Regions from separate parts of the Novosphingobium sp. BL-S-34 genome, predicted to be linked through region 2. Evidence: predicted binding sites of a transcription regulator. Region 2 holds the regulator's gene; the other holds the start of a gene.
What was found. The regulator LexA, encoded in region 2, represses DNA repair genes until DNA is damaged. The targets are predictions, from matches to a motif close to GTTCCNCNCTTGTTCT.
Positions count from the first base shown of each region.

Region 1: AC1VV3_RS24780 (ImuA family protein) is a predicted target of LexA. The motif match lies at 5,815-5,830, and genes of this name have one in related genera.

Region 1 covers NZ_JBXEPV010000003.1:425,687-433,688, forward strand. Annotated here, with positions in the region: gene AC1VV3_RS24770 (error-prone DNA polymerase) at 1-3,163, opposite strand, end outside; gene AC1VV3_RS24775 (Y-family DNA polymerase) at 3,160-4,695, opposite strand; gene AC1VV3_RS24780 (ImuA family protein) at 4,883-5,644, opposite strand; gene AC1VV3_RS24785 (VC0807 family protein) at 6,334-7,101, opposite strand; gene AC1VV3_RS24790 (8'-apo-carotenoid 13,14-cleaving dioxygenase) at 7,079-8,002, opposite strand, start outside.
Region 2 covers NZ_CM166472.1:408,417-416,418, forward strand. Annotated here, with positions in the region: gene AC1VV3_RS01915 (citrate synthase) at 455-1,738, opposite strand; gene gltX (glutamate--tRNA ligase) at 1,752-3,206, opposite strand; gene AC1VV3_RS01925 (ComEC/Rec2 family competence protein) at 3,236-5,449, shown strand; gene lexA (transcriptional repressor LexA) at 5,497-6,195, opposite strand; gene AC1VV3_RS01935 (molybdopterin molybdotransferase MoeA) at 6,329-7,543, opposite strand; gene moaC (cyclic pyranopterin monophosphate synthase MoaC) at 7,540-8,002, opposite strand, start outside.

The sequences.
Region 1 (8,002 bases), on a different replicon from region 2:
GGTCGCCGCGATCGGGGCTGCCGGCATGGCGCGCGCCGTCACCCCGGCCGGTCCGGTGCGGGAAAGACATCTCACCAACGCGGTGCAGGAGGTCGCCGTGATCGACGATCCTGTCACAGATGACGTGGATCACCTCGCCTTCCTTCTGGACCTGTCCCTTGAGCCCGACCATCGAAGCGGACATCACCGTGCGGCGCTGCGCTTCGAAGCGGTCGGGCCAAAGAATGCCGTTAGCGATGCCCGTCTCGTCCTCGATGGTGATGAACAGCACCCCCTTGGCCGATCCCGGCTTCTGGCGCACGAGGATGATCCCAGCAACTTCAACCCTGCGGCCGTCGCGGATGTTCACAAGATCCGCGCAGCGGGTCACGCCGCGCCGCGTGAGCTCATCGCGGACGAAGGTCAGTGGGTGCGCCCGCAACGACAGCTGCAGCGAGCGATAGTCCTCGATCACTTCACGCCCATCTGCCAGCGGGCGCAGGTCCACTGCCGGCTCTTGCGCCTCGGCGCTGATCGCCTGCGCGGCCCGGTCCGCAGCGACGAAGAGCGGCAAAGGCGCTTCGCCAAGCCCCCTCACCTTCCACAGCCCTTGACGGCGATCGGCGCCGAAGGCGTGAAAGGCATCGGCATCGGCGAGCTTCTCGATCGCAGCACGGGGCACGCCCGAACGGCGCCAGAGGTCTTCGACGGATTCGAAGGGTGCGAGGCCGCGGGATGCGACTATCGCCGCGCCGTCCGCATTGGAAAGCCCGCGCACCTGACGCAGACCTAGACGCACCGCATGGTACCGGCTGTCCGTAGCCTCCAAAGAGCAATCCCACCGGCTGGCATTGATGCAAACCGGCCGTACCTCCACCCTGTGCTGACGGGCATCGGTGATGATCTGTGCCGGGGCATAGAAGCCCATGGGCTGCGCATTCATCAGCGCGGCGCAGAAGACGTCGGGATGGTGATGCTTCATCCAGCTCGAGGCATAGGAGATCTTCGCGAAGCTCGCCGCATGGCTCTCGGGAAAACCATAGGAGCCGAAGCCTTCAAGCTGGCGGAAGGTGCGCTCGGCAAAATCGCGCGGATAACCGCGTCCAACCATGCCCTCGATCAGCTTCTCGGAAAAATGCGAGACGCCGCCGGTCAGCTTGAAGGTGGCCATCGCGCGGCGCAATTGGTCGGCCTCTGCCGGGGTGAAGCCGGCGCCGACAATGGCAACCTTCATCGCCTGCTCCTGGAACAGGGGTACGCCAAGGGTCTTCTCCAGCACTGCACGCAGCTCGGGACGCGGATACTCGGGCTGTTCCTCCCCGCTGCGGCGGCGGAGGTAGGGATGGACCATCTCACCCTGGATGGGGCCGGGCCGCACGATGGCGACCTGAATGACGAGGTCGTAGAAGCGCTGCGGCTTCATGCGCGGCAGCATCGACATCTGCGCGCGGCTCTCGATCTGAAAGGTGCCGAGCGTATCGCCCTTCTGGATCATGGCATAGACGTCCGGATCATCGCCCTGCAGATCGGCAAGGCCGATGTGGATCCCCTTGGCCTCGCCGAGCAAGTTGAAGGCGCGGTTCATGCAGCCGAGCATGCCAAGGCCGAGGACATCGACCTTCATCATCTTCAAGGCATCGATGTCGTCCTTGTCCCACTCGATGATCTGGCGATCGGCCATGGCCGCAGGCTCGATCGGCACCAGGTCGTCGAGCCGGTCATGGGTGAGAACGAACCCGCCGGGATGCTGGCTGGACTGGCGCGGCACGCCGATCAGCTGACGGGCGAGATCAAGCGTCAGCCGCAGCCGCCGGTCCGACATGTCGAGGTTGAGTTCCGCCGCCTGCTTCTCGCCGACGCCTTCGGCCGACCAGCCCCAGACCAGCCCTGCCAGCGAGGAGGTCAGATCCTCCGGCAGCCCCAGCGCCTTGCCGACATCGCGCACGGCGCCGCGCGCACGGAACCGAGTGACGACGGCCGTGAGCGCCGCGCGGTCGCGGCCGTAGGTCTCGAAGATCCACTGGATGATCTCCTCGCGCCGCTCGTGCTCGAAATCGACGTCGATGTCGGGCGGCTCGCGCCGCTCGCCTGAAACGAATCGTTCGAACAACAGCTCGTGCTTGATGGGGTCGATTGAGGTGACCCCCAGCACAAAGCAGACGCAGGAATTGGCGGCAGAGCCCCGGCCCTGGCAGAGTATCCCCCGCCGCCGGGCTTCGCTGACGATCGCATGGACCGTCAGGAAATAGGGCGCGTAGTTCAGGTCGGCAATGAGCTTCAGCTCATGAGCGATCTGGTCCCGGTAGGCGGAAGGCGGATCACCGCCGAACATGGCATGGAGCGCTTCGTACGCCATCTTCTCCAACGCCTGCTGCGCGGTCAGCCCGTCGATCAGGCGCTCCTGCGGGTAATTGTAGGTGAGTTCGCTCAGCGCAAAGGTGCAGGCCTCCGCGATCTCGACGCTGGCGCGCAGGGCTTCAGGATAAGCGGCAAAGCGGCGGACCATTTCTTCAGCGGACTTGAGGGCGCGGTCGGCGTTGACTTCCCGCCGATAGCCGAGTTCGTCGACGATGCAGCCGTGGCGGATCGCGGTAACCACGTCCTGCAGGAGGCGGGCGTCCGGCGCGTGGTAGAGGACATCGCCGGTAACCACCGCCCGGACGCCTGCTTCTGTGGCCTGCCGCGCAAGGGCATCGATGCGCAGCGCATCATCGGGCCGGCGGCGCTGGGACAGGGCCATGTAGCCGCGTTTGCCATAGACCTGGCGCAGATCGGCCAGCGCAGCGGCATTCTGCTCGCCGGCTTCATCTGGAAGCAGGATGGCGATCATCCCTTGCGACCAGGCTTCAAGGTCGTGCCAGTGCAGCTGGCATTTGCCCTTGCCCGCCCGGCGCTTGCCAATGGTGAGCAGGCGCGTCAGGCGCGACCAGGCGCGCTTGTCGGTCGGATAGAGCAGCAGGCTACGCCCGCAGCTCAGATCAATCCGGCTGCCGGCTATCAGCCGCACCCCGGTGACCTTCGCCGCTTCCCAGGCACGTACCACGCCCGCCACGCTGCCGAGATCGGCAACGCCCAAGGCCGGATAGCCGAGCATGGCCGCAGCAGAGAACAGCTCGTCCGGGCTTGAGGCTCCGCGCAGGAACGAAAAATGCGTGAGCACCTGAAGTTCGACATAGTCGCTCACGCGAAGACCCCGTGCATCCACCAGGTGAGATCGCCGGTATTGCTCTCCATGCCGTCGCCGCGGCGAAATACCCAGTAGCGCCCGCCATGCTCGTCCTCGACACGGTAGTAGTCACGCACGGCCCAGACTTCGGCATCGCGGCGCCACCACTCACCGTGGATCCGTTCGGGCCCGTCACCTGCCACGACCTTATAAGCGCGGCCGCGCCATTCGAAGCGGCGGGGCGGCTGATCGGGCATCAGCGCCATGACCCGGTGCAAAGGTTCTGGCCGCGCGAACAGGCGTACGGGCCGCTGCCAGGACGGCCAAGTTCCGGGTGCCTCGATGGGGTTTACCGCCCTCACCGCCCGCTCCGGGACATGGCTCTCGGCAGGCGCGAGCCGGAATACACTTGCCGGGCCGATCCGGCCCGACACCACGTCAACGAGCCGGGCCGGATCACGCAGCGTAGTCTCACCGGTAAGGATGGCGCCAAGGTTTTCCGCGTCGAGCGCTTCGGTATGCGGCGCAAGCAGCCTGAACTGTTCCAGGCCGAGCCCCGGATCGATGCGGTCAATCCTGAGCTTCAGTAAGCGCAGCAGATGGGCGGCTTCGCGCGTCGGCCGCGAGGTGCCGATGGCGACGGTCTCCTCGCCGCCGTCGATCCGCAGCGCGATCAGGCGCAGTGAACGGGCGCCAAGCCCCCTGCTTTGGAGCAGCTGGGCCATGTCGGCCAAGAGGTCCTGCATGACCTGCGCGATCGCCTCGGCAGTGCCGATAGGCTCGAGCAGGCGGCGCTCGACCACAGGAACAACGACATCCTCGCGCGGCGTGATCGGCTCCGCCTTGCCGCCCAGCGCCTGATCGAGCCGCTCGATCGCGGCCATGCCGAGGCGTCGCGCAAGCGGACCGCGCGCGACAGGGAGCAGGTCGGCGATCGTCTCGAACCCGAACTTGCGCGCTGCACCCAGCGCGGTTTCCTCGAGCCGCAGCGCCGCCACCGGCAGCGGTGATAAGGCGCGCAGCACGCCGCCCGGCGGGGAGATGACGATATCCTCGCGGCCGTAGCGCGCGAGCGCATGGGCAGCACCCAGGGTATCAGCGATCGCGATCCGCGCCGTGAACCCGGCGCGGCGGCAGAAGGCCTGAAGCCGGCGGCAAAAGCGCGCCTCGCCGCCATGCAAGTGCGCCGCGCCGGTTAGATCCAGACAGATGCCATCCGGCGGCGAGACGGCGACGATCGGCGACCACCGGCGGATCCCGAACAAGGCGAGCCGATCGAGCAGCGTTGCGTCGGCACCCGGCTCGGCAGGGCGGAAATCGAGATCGGAGACCAGGGCACGGGCATGGGTCGCAGCCATACCGACCCGGATCCCGAGCGCGCGCGCTGCCGGGCACGCCGCGACGATCTCGTCCCGGCGGCCGACCTTGCCGATGAGTGCCAGCGGCTCCGCTGCGCCATAAGGAACAATGACGGCTTCGCCGGACGACGGGGGCGCCGGGCGCTTGAAGGGATGCTCGGCGGCTTCCGAGCGCCGGCCAAGCTCGCGCATGGGGGGCTGCGCGTGCAGCGGCAACGCGGCGATCTCCCGCACGACATCGCCGCGCGTGCGTGACTGTCCGCCCTCCCCGCCCTGCCCTTCTGCCCGCGCCCAACGCGCACCGGGCCGCCACCCGCCGCCACGCGGGACAGAGCAAGCACCGGGGTTGTCATCGACGGGAAGCTGGAGCGCGCGGGGTTCAGGCCGCGGAGCGGCGAACCAGTCCTGCCGTCTCAGCCGTTCGATGGCCAGGTACGGCAGGAACAGCGAGACGGCCCGTCTCATCGCATCCCTCCAAGATCAGGGAAAAACCCTCGCCGCCGCGCTGGCGGGCGAGTTCGACAAGCCAGCGGCGCCGGCCGACGCCTGGGACACCGAGCCGCTCGGACGGCGCACTGGCAATGCGCCAGCGCGTCCAGGCTGCCGAAGGTTCGCCGAGCGGATCCCGGTTACGCCCGCGGTGACGCCGCAGCAGCAGCACCGGGATATCGGCTTCTGCCGCCGCCAGCTGCAGGCGGCGCGTCGCCACCATCGATACCTTGCTGGCCTCAGCAACCACCGCCGCCGGGGTGCCGTCCCGAACCGCGTCCTCGGCGACGGCAAGCAGCGCAGCTTCATCGCGCGGCTGCGCATGGATGACGTCAGCCGCGCGAAGTCCGGCCTGTTCCAGGCCGGGTGCATAAAGATCGTTACGGCAGCTGATCCACAGTACCGGCGCCGCTGCAGAGCGAGCCTCACGCGCTGCTATTCCCGCAAAAAACAAGGTGGCGGCAGCATCGTCGACAAGCGAGCAGGTGAGCGCTGCAGCTTCGTGCAGAGCGCCGGCGCGCAGGCCTGCGCCCATCAATCGGCCGTCGAGATCCTCGAGGCCGAACGGCACCGTGCGAAACTCCGCAAGCGGAGACGCCAGGGTGCGCAGATGCTCGAGGCTGGGCAAGGTCGATGGTGATACCGGCTGCATGGACAATCTCGAGAATCAGGCTGTGTTCCCACTATGTTCTCACTCGGCGGGCGGCAGGGTCAAGGCGTTTGCGATGCGAGGAACCTACCTGCTCCGGGACAAGCCTGTGGATAGAGCTGTGTAACGACGGCCAGGCAGATGCCTTGATGACCTACCAACCGATTCCTTTTGTTCGATATTTGTTCTGATCGTGATACGCTCGCACCATGGGCGATTCAGCCATCAGAAAAATTATCCACGTCGACATGGACGCATTTTTTGCATGGGCGGCCAGAAGCGCGAGCTACGCCCTAATAAGTATTCTATTTTAATAAGATTACCTGCGAATTCCACTTCACGGGAGTAACGTCACGCAAACCTGCGCAATCGCAGAGCAATCGCGGTGCGACTGCGACGCGCCACATGTCTCGGTTATTGGATGGCTAAAATTGCGCTTTCAACCATATAAGCCAGCCCAATCTGCTGCGACGATATCGGTACAAAGGCCATATTCTCTGGTTTGCGAATGTGCCGAATTTTGGCGGCGACATGGCTGTATCAGGCCTTGAAAGCTTAATTCCTCTATTGTGGCCCCCGAGTTGGAAGCCCCGAGCGCCTGCAAGGTTCACGCACGCCTGGAACGCCGCCCGGATCCCAAGCCCCGTCGAAACCGACTTTGTTTGAAAGCAGAGCGGACGGGGCTAACTGCGTCAGGTAGGTTCTGGCTGAGGGCAATCGTTATCGTCCATGGTTGCGCTGGCGGCCGCTTTGGCGCGAACGGCATCGGCGTGCCGGGTACGAGAACGACGGTAAAGGACCGTCCAGATTATCATGCCCCCTACCGCGACATAGCCGAGGATCGGTCCCACCACGAGGTACTGCTCGATCGTGAGCAGATAGATCAGAGCCACCGAGACGGCAAAGTCCGCCAGCAGGCCGATCCCCCAGACCAGCGTCATCACCATCACCGTGCGGCGCACCAATGCATCCTTACCCTTGGCATCGAATTCCGCCAGGGCCTGCTCCGATTGGCGCGCCATTGTCGCGCGGGCAAGCGGATAGATCAGGGGTTTGCCGATGGCCGCCGAGCCCAGGAAGGCAAGGGCGATTACGAGCGTCACCAGTTTCTCGCGCAGCTGCAGCATCTGTGCCGATCCGCCCCCAAAAAAGGCAAGGGTCGAAAGGGCGATGCCGGCCACTGCAAGCACTGAAAGGGCATCGACCCGGCGGCTGCGCAGGAAGCTGCCGATGCCCCATAGCAGCGGCGGTATCGAGGACACCAGCAAGGCATTGATTTCGCCCCAGGGGTCCCGTGTCTGATGATAGATCGCCAGCGGAGCCGCGATATTGACCGCGCAGTCGAGCGCGAATGCAGGCCCACGGCGGCGGATCCAGTCCGAAATTCTTGTGCGGTTCATGAGGCTCTGCTCGATCGATCTGGGGGACAGGCGGTGCTCACTGCGCAGCGCCTTCGCCAATCCAGTTACCGTGAAATCCTGGCGGTATCCGATGCGGAAGATGAATGCTGGCAACCGGCGGCTCGGCGAAACGGCGGGCATCGAGAATCACGAGATCCGTCTTCTCTTTAGGCAGATCGACGACCAGGCCGATGAGCCAGCCGTGTCCTTCAGGCGCCTCGGCACTCTGCGGAACGAAGACGAATTCGCCGGGGAAGCGGCCCGGGCCGAAGTCGTGGACCTCATGGTCACCGGTCAAGACATCGTGAGCGAGAATGCGGGTGGCGCCGATGAACTGTCTGTGCGGAATTTGCGGGGTTGCGATGCTCCAGGTGAAGCGGTGAGGCTGGCCGAAGAAACGCTCGTCGATCCGCGGAAACTCCTGCGCGGCGGTGTCCAGCGTCTGAACGTTGACGCTTCGGCTCGCCGGATCGACCGTCCAACGCTCCAAGCCGCGGCAGCGCGAACTCGGCCCTGCCGCGCCGTCATCGAACATGCTCTCGTAGACGCACAGGTCGATGACGACTTCACCACTGGGCGCGTCATACGCGTTGGCGACGTGAAATGCGTAGCCAGGGGCCACTGGACACCAGATGATATCGTCCTGGGTGCCGCTGCGAGGCATAAGCCCCACGCGGGCCTGATGACTGGAATTCCAACGGTATGGGAAGCCATGACCTTCGATTAGCGTCTTCATGGAGAAGGTGACCGGCAAGTCGAGGATTACCACAAAGCGCCTCGTAATCGCGCAGTCGTGGATCATCGGCCCATGCTGCACCGAAATCGGCTCTTCGCGAATGACCGTGCCGGCGTCACTGATCACGACATGGCGGATCGTGCCCGGGTCGCGGCCATCATAGCAGATCGCGTGGTTCTCGCCCGTGCAGGGATCGCGATGGGGATGAGCGGTGAAGCTGCCTTT
Region 2 (8,002 bases):
AAAAGGCCGGGTTTGCGCGGCTATCTTAGGACGTGACACGGGAAAGCTCCGGTAACCGCGGTCACGTTCTTGGTGCCCGGCAAGGCGGTGGACCGGCATCGATCCGAGCTTCGGCCGGGGGCGAGCACGCGTTTGACCCATGTCTTCGGCTTCTACAGCCCCGGCTCGTGGATCTCGAGCCGGGAAAACCCCCGCCAAGCTCAGGAAAAACATGGAATCCGGCCGGAAAGCACTGAGGATCATCTGCTAACGCCCCCGTAGCCAATGCTTTGTTGCTGCCCTGAAAGCTATCGCTTGGCCTCTCTCATATCAAGCACTTGTACATAGCGGCCTTAACCAGGTGCCGCGCCGGCGGGCTGCCTGAATGCGCGCGCACAAAAAGAAAGGACCCCGCTTGCGCGAGGGCCCTCCTGTTATCGGTGCATTGCCTTGGTCGCTCTTGCGAGCAACGGGCTCAGCGCTGGCCGATCGGCACGAAATCGCGTTGCGTCGGGCCGGTGTAGAGCTGACGCGGGCGGCCGATCTTCTGGCCGGGATCGGAGATCATTTCGTTCCATTGCGCCACCCAGCCCACGGTGCGGGCGAGGGCGAAGAGCGCCGTGAACATCGTGGTCGGGAAGCCGATGGCCGAGAGAATGATGCCCGAGTAGAAGTCGACGTTCGGGAACAGCTTCTTCTCGACGAAGTACGGATCGTTGAGCGCGATTTCCTCGAGGCGCAGGGCAGTCTCGAAGAGCGGGTCGGTAACCTTCAGCGCGTCGAACACCTCGCGAACGGTCTTCTGCATGACCGTGGCGCGGGGATCGTAGTTCTTGTAGACGCGGTGACCGAAGCCCATCAGGCGGAACGGATCGTTCTTGTCCTTCGCACGCTCGATGTAGTGCGGGATCTTGTCCGGCGTGCCGATTTCCTTGAGCATGTTGAGCGCGGCTTCGTTGGCGCCGCCATGCGCAGGACCCCAGAGGCAGGCGATACCGGCCGCGATGCATGCGAACGGGTTGGCGCCCGACGAACCGGCAAGGCGTACGGTCGAGGTCGAGGCGTTCTGCTCGTGGTCGGCGTGCAGGATGAAGATGCGGTCCATGGCCTTTTCGACGGCCGGGATCACTTCATACTCTTCCGCAGGCACGCCGAAGGTCATGCGCAGGAAGTTGCCGGTGTAGCTCAGCTTGTTGTCAGGATAGACGAAGGGCTGGCCGACCGAGTACTTGTAGGCCGCTGCCGCAATCGTCGGCATCTTGGCGATCAGGCGGTGCGAGCTGATCTTGCGGTGCTCGGGGTCCGAGATGTCGGTCGAGTCGTGATAGAACGCCGAGAGCGCGCCGACGACGCCGCACATGATCGCCATCGGGTGGGCGTCACGGCGGAAGCCGCGGTAGAAGTTCGCCAGCTGCTCGTGGAGCATCGTGTGGCGCGTGATGGTGTTTTCGAAGGTTGCCAGTTCGTCGGCGCTCGGCAGTTCGCCATTGAGCAGCAAGTAGCTGGTTTCCATGAACGACGAATTTTCAGCCAGCTGGCCGATCGGGTAGCCGCGATGGAGCAGCACGCCTTCGTCGCCGTCGATATAGGTCAGCGCGCTTTCGCAGCTGGCCGTCGACGTGAAGCCGGGATCGTACGTGAACTTGCCCGTCTGGGCGTAGAGCTTGCGGATATCGATGACATCCGGGCCGACACTGCCCTTCAGTACGGGGTAGTCGAATTCCGTGCCACCAGCATTCAGTTTGACCTGATCACCCACCAGTTCTTACTCCTTATATGTGCGACCCGGTCGCGGCGTCCGCCTGCGCGCCAATGCGTGCGAGGCTTTCGTCCCGGCCGAGCAGAACCAATACGTCGAAAATACCCGGAGAGGTCGTTTGACCAGTCAGGGCCGCCCGCAAGGGTTGCGCGAGCTTGCCGAGGCCCAATCCCAGATCCTCGGCCATTGCCTTCAGGTTGGCTTCCAGTGCCTCCAGGAGCCATTCGGGCTCGCTGGAAAGACGCTCGTGAATGGCGGCAAGGCGCCCCCGCGCCTCGTCCGTCAACAGCGCCTGCGCCTTCTCGCTGAACGCGAGCGGACGCTTGGCAAACAGGAAGGCCGCGCCTTCTGCAAGTTCGTTGAGGTCCTTTGCACGGACCTTCAGTACCGGCATCGCCTGCGCAAGCAGGGCAAGGTCGGTATGTTCGTAGCCGGCCTGGACCAGGCGCGGCAGGACCAGTTCCGCCAGGCGGGCGTCATTCGCCTCGCGCAGGTAGTGGCCATTGAGATTCTGCAGCTTCGCGAGATCGAAGCGCGAGGGCGACTTGCCGACGTCGGCCATGTCGAACCACTTCACGGCCTGTTCGCGGCTGATGAATTCTTCATCGCCGTGGCCCCAGCCAAGGCGCAGCAGATAGTTGAACAGCGCTTCCGGCAGGACGCCCATCTCGTCGCGGTAGGCATCGACGCCAAGAGCGCCGTGACGCTTGGAAAGCTTGGCGCCGTCCGAACCGTGGATCAGCGGCACATGGCCGTAGACCGGCACTTCCCAGCCCATGCCGTGGATGATCACGAGCTGGCGGAAGGCGTTGTTGAGGTGGTCGTCACCGCGCAGAACATGGGTAACGCCCATGTCGTTGTCGTCCACGACGACGGCCAGCATGTAGGTCGGCGTACCGTCGGAGCGCAGGATGACGAAATCGTCGATTTCCTCGTTCCGAACGGTGACTTCGCCCTGGACCAGATCGGTGATCGTCGTCTCGCCGTCACGCGGCGCCTTGACGCGCACGACGTAGGACTTGTCGGCGGGCCAGGTCGAGGGATCGGCATCGCGCCATTCGCTGTCGATGCGGAATGGGCGGCGTTCTTCCTGCGCCTTCTGGCGGCGTTCGGCGAGTTCCTCGGTCGTGAGGTAGCAGCGATAGGCGTGGCCGTTAGCCAACAGATCGGCGGCCACTTCAGCATGGCGGTCCGAACGGGCGAACTGGAACACCGCCGGTTCGTCGCCATCGAGGCCGAGCCAGGTCAGTCCGTCGAAGATCGCCTCGATCGCCGGCTCGGTCGAGCGCGCGCGGTCGGTGTCCTCGATGCGAAGCAGATACTTGCCGCCGTGGTGACGGGCGAAGAGCCAGTTGAAGAGAGCGGTACGAGCGCCTCCGATATGGAGATAACCCGTGGGCGAGGGGGCAAAGCGCGTGACGACGGCCTTGCTTGCCGCCGCTCCGCTCGATGCACTGCCGCTTGCCATTCTAATAACCTTCCTGTCCTATGCTCGCCATGGCCAGCCACGCCGCCACGACGGTTGATTTCGAGCGTCCGGTTTTAGCCGGAGGCGCTGCATTGCAGCATCGCCCATGGATCAGCAAGAGCCACTTGTCGAGCGGTTTGGCGGGTGTCGAGTGTTTTCTTTCGAACTGCAGTTTCACCAGAGCGCCGTGGCTGGCCGTGGCCTTTGGAACTGGCGCAATTGCTTGGTTTTTCCTGTCGTCTGCAGCGACATGGGTAGCCCTTTGCGTAGTATGCGTCTCGATTGCATTATTCGCATTGAACTGGCACGTCGGATCGGCTCGGTTTCCTTATATCAGACAGGCGATCCTTTCGCTATCGCTGGTCGTCCTGGCGGGGTGCCTATCGATCTGGACCCGGTCGGAAATCGTCGGGCAACCGGCCATAGAGCGAAACATGTCGGGCATCTTCACGGCCCGGGTCCTGTCGCTCGAAGAGCAGCCGGCGCTGCAGCGGGATCGGCTGACACTGGCGTTGCAAGAGCCACGAAGCGGGCGGTCCATCAAGGTCCGGGTCAATCTGCCGGCCGCACTGCGGGAACAGCCGCTGAGCACCGGTGCGGTCATTCGGTTCCGCGGCCGACTTACCCCTCCGGCATCACCCATGTTCCCTGGAGGATACGATTTTGCGCGCGCGGCCTGGTTTTCAGGCCTGTCGGCCACGGGCTCGATTACATCGCCGGTCGAAGTGATATCGCTCGGGCGTGGAGGCGATTGGCTCGCCGACCAGCGTGCCGCGTTGTCCCGTCATATAACGACGCATCTCGCGGGGTCGCCGGGCGGTATCGCGGCAGCGCTGACGACCGGAGACATGGGCGCGATCGGCCAGGGTGATGCCCAGGCCATGCGCGATGCGGGCCTGGCTCACCTTCTGTCGATCAGCGGACTTCACGTGAGTGCCGTGATCGGCTGCGTCTATTTCGTCGTATTGCGCCTTCTGGCCCTTTTCCCGGCACTGGCCCTGAGGGTCCGCCTGCCGATATTGGCCGCAACATGCGGTGCGGCCGCGGGGCTGGGTTACACGCTGCTGAGCGGCTCGCAGGTGCCTACCATGCGGGCTTTCCTGGGCGCTCTGCTCGTTCTCGCTGCCATGGCATGGGGCCGTGAAGCGCTGTCCATGCGCTTGCTGGCGGTGGCGGCTGTCATCGTGCTGGTCATCTGGCCCGAGTCGGTCGTTGGTCCCAGCTTCCAGATGAGCTTCGCGGCGGTGATGGTTTTGGTGGCACTCGGCAATGCAGAGCCGCTGAAGCGCTGGTTGGCACCCCGGGAAGAGGCCTGGCCGTTCAAGGCCATGCGCAACCTCACGATGATCCTGATCACCGGCATAGCGATCGAATTGGCGTTGATGCCCATCGCCCTGTTCCATTTCCATCGTGCCGGCCTCTACGGTTCTGTCGCCAATGTGATCGCGATCCCTTTGACGACGCTGGTCATCATGCCTTTCGTCGCCCTGGCGCTGCTGCTCGATGTGGTTGGGCTTGGAGGTCCGGTGTGGTGGCTGGCGAACCACGCTATCGACGCCCTGTTGGCCATCGCCCGCTTCATAGCCGCGGAACCGGGAGCCGTTCGGGTGATGCCCACGATGAGTGGGTGGCATTTTTCGTTGTTTGTCGTTGGAGGCCTCTGGCTGGGCCTTTGGGACGGTCGCATCCGGCTATGGGGGATTTTGCCTATAGCTGCCGGTTTCTTCGGCTTGATGCTCATTCCGGTTCCGGACATCATGGTTTCGGGCGATGGCCGCCATGTGGGCTGGATCGATCCCGAGAGCCATCGGCTCGTGATGCTTCGCACCGGTTCCGGCGACTACGCCCTGGACAACCTCATGGAAGTTGCCGGGACGCGAGAGGTCCCGGTCAATGCGCAGACGGCGCCCGGAACGCGATGCAACGCGGACTTCTGCGCCGTCGAGCTACGTCACGGCGAAGAGGCTCGGCATGTGTTGATCGCGCGGGGGAGGGCCATCGTCCCCGAGATGCAACTGGCCGAGGCGTGCAGGTGGGCCGACGTGGTGATCGCCGAACGCCGCTTGCCGAGGACCTGCCTGCCGAAGTGGCTCAAAGTTGATCGCCAGATGCTGGATCGAACGGGCGGGCTGACTATCGATCTTGCAAGCCGCAGTGTGACGACCGTGGCGGAGGGGCAAGGAAATCATGGCTGGTGGAAGCCCGCTGCGCCGACCATGATCGAACGCAAGGGATGGTATTAGCGACCGCTGGCCTGAGGAGGGCGAACAGGGCGCCCTCCTGAGACGGATCAATGATAGCGGCGCAGCAGGCCTGCCAGCTTGCCCTGGACTTCTACTTCGTCAGGTCCGTAGATCTGCGGTTCGTAAGCGGCGTTCGCGGGATCGAGGCGCACCATGCCATCTTCCCGGCGCAGATACTTGAGCGTCGCTTCCTCACCCCGGACAAGGGCGACGACGATCTCGCCATCCCTGGCCGTGGTGGTCCGCTTTACGAGTGCGAAATCCCCGTCGAGAATGCCGGCATCGACCATCGAGTCGCCTGAGACTTCCAGTGCATAGTGATCGCCTGCACCGAGCAGGGCCGCAGGCACCGGGAGCGAAGACTGGCCTTCCAGGGCCTCGATCGGCACGCCCGCGGCAATACGACCATGAAGGGGGATTTCGATCACGTCGTTGGCGGGCCTGGCGACCGCCGCCGGACGGGAAGGTGCGGCGTTGCCGCCACGCGCCGCCGATACCGCAGCCGCGGCCTTGGCCGGCTTGCTCGTGGCGTCTTCGGGCTGGCGGAGCACTTCGAGAGCGCGGGCACGGTTGGGAAGGCGGCGGATGAAGCCACGTTCCTCCAGCGCGGAAATCAACCGATGGACGCCCGACTTCGACTTGAGATCGAGCGCTTCCTTCATTTCCTCGAAGCTGGGGGAAATGCCGCTCTCTTCAAGCCGGACCTGAATGAACCGGAGCAATTCGTGCTGCTTGCGCGTCAACATCTGCTTAGCCTCATGTGTTCTGTGGCACTTGGCCTGAATCGCCCGACGAACCGGCCCCGGCTGACTTGATGTGTCGTTCAGGGAACTTGTCTGCGAACAATGAGGGAACAATTATGCAACGAATAGGGTATCGTCAAGCAATACCGCCATTTTGGAGCAAGAACACCTGAACGGGATCACCGCGATCAGCGGCGAGGGCATGCGCCGACCGGTCGATCAGGACATTGCTGGCGGCAAGCGAGGACAAGGCGCCGCTATCCTGTAGTGAGAGGGCATGGACCGCCTCACCATCCCAGGATCCCCGCAGGAATTCGCGGCGCGCCCCTCCCGTCCTCAAAGGTGCCGAAAGCCGGGTGGCAATCGCGCGGGGTAAGGGCTGCGCCGCGCCCAGAAATGCGCGCAGTACGGGAAGAACGAAGAAATATGCGGTTACCAGGCTGGACACGGGATTGCCGGGAAGCCCGATCACCAGTTGACGACGCCCTGCCGTTTGCCGTGTCGCGACCATGAGCGGCTTGCCGGGTTTGATCGCGACGCGCCAGAAGTCGATTTCGGCGCCCCATTTTTCCAGTGCCGGCCGGAGAAGGTCGTGATCGCCCACTGACGCTCCCCCGCTCGTCACGATCACGTCGGCATCGGCGGCCGCATCGAAGGCGGCGACCAGAGCGTCCAGATCGTCGGGGATTGGTCCATTTCGATTTGCATCGACGGGAACGCTACGCGCAAGAGCGGTCAGCATGGCGCCGTTGCTGGCGGGTATCTGATGGGCTGCGCAGCATTCGGGATCGCCGGACAATTCATCGCCGCTATCGATCACGGTTAGCCGGGGGCGGCGGCGGACGGCGAGATGCCGGTGGCCCGCCGAAATGGCAAGACCGGCTTGCGCCGGTCCGATCAATGCCCCGGGGGCGAGCAGCGGCGCTCCATCGGCGAAATCCATGCCGCGGAAGCGGACGTGCTTGTGGCCTGGTGAGGGCGCCTCTCCCGTGAGGGCGAGGTGATCGCCGTCCCGGTCGACATCCTCCTGCAGGATCACGGCCCGCGCATTTTCGGGCAACAGGGCGCCGGTGGAGATCCGCACGGCTTGACCCGGATCGACGGCTGCACCGAAAGGCCGCCCTGCCGCGCTTTCACCGATCACCTGCCAGGGTCCGGACAAGTCCCCTTCGCTGACGGCATAACCGTCCATGGCGGAGATATCGGCGGCAGGCTGGACCCGGCGTGCCAGCAACGGAGCCGCGAGATAGCGACCCAGCGCACCGTCGATGTCGACGTGCTCGACGGGCCGCGGCTCGACCAGCGCAAGCAGTCGGGCCTGTGCCTCTTCCAGAGCGATCGGCGGGATCATCGCGACGATGTCTCGATCTTCCAGTCGCCCGATTTGCCGCCACGCTTTTCGATCAGGCGAATGTCACCGATGACCATGCCCTTGTCGAGCGCCTTGGCCATGTCGTAAATTGTCAGCAGAGCCACGGAAACCGCTGTAATGGCTTCCATTTCCACCCCGGTCTTGCCGCTCAGCGATGCAGTGCCCATTGCCAGAACGGCGCTGTCCTCGAACGTGAAATCCAGGTTCACGGCGTCCAGCGTCAGCGGGTGGCACATCGGGATGAGGTCCGCCGTCTTCTTGGCGGCCATGATCCCCGCGATGCGTGCCGTTCCCAGCACGTCGCCTTTCGGTGCATTGCCGGCGCGGATCGCTTCCAGGGCCGAGGCGCTCATCGTGATCCGCCCGGACGCCACGGCGACCCTGCGGGTCGCGGCCTTGGCACCAACGTCGACCATGCGGGCCGAGCCTTCCGCATCG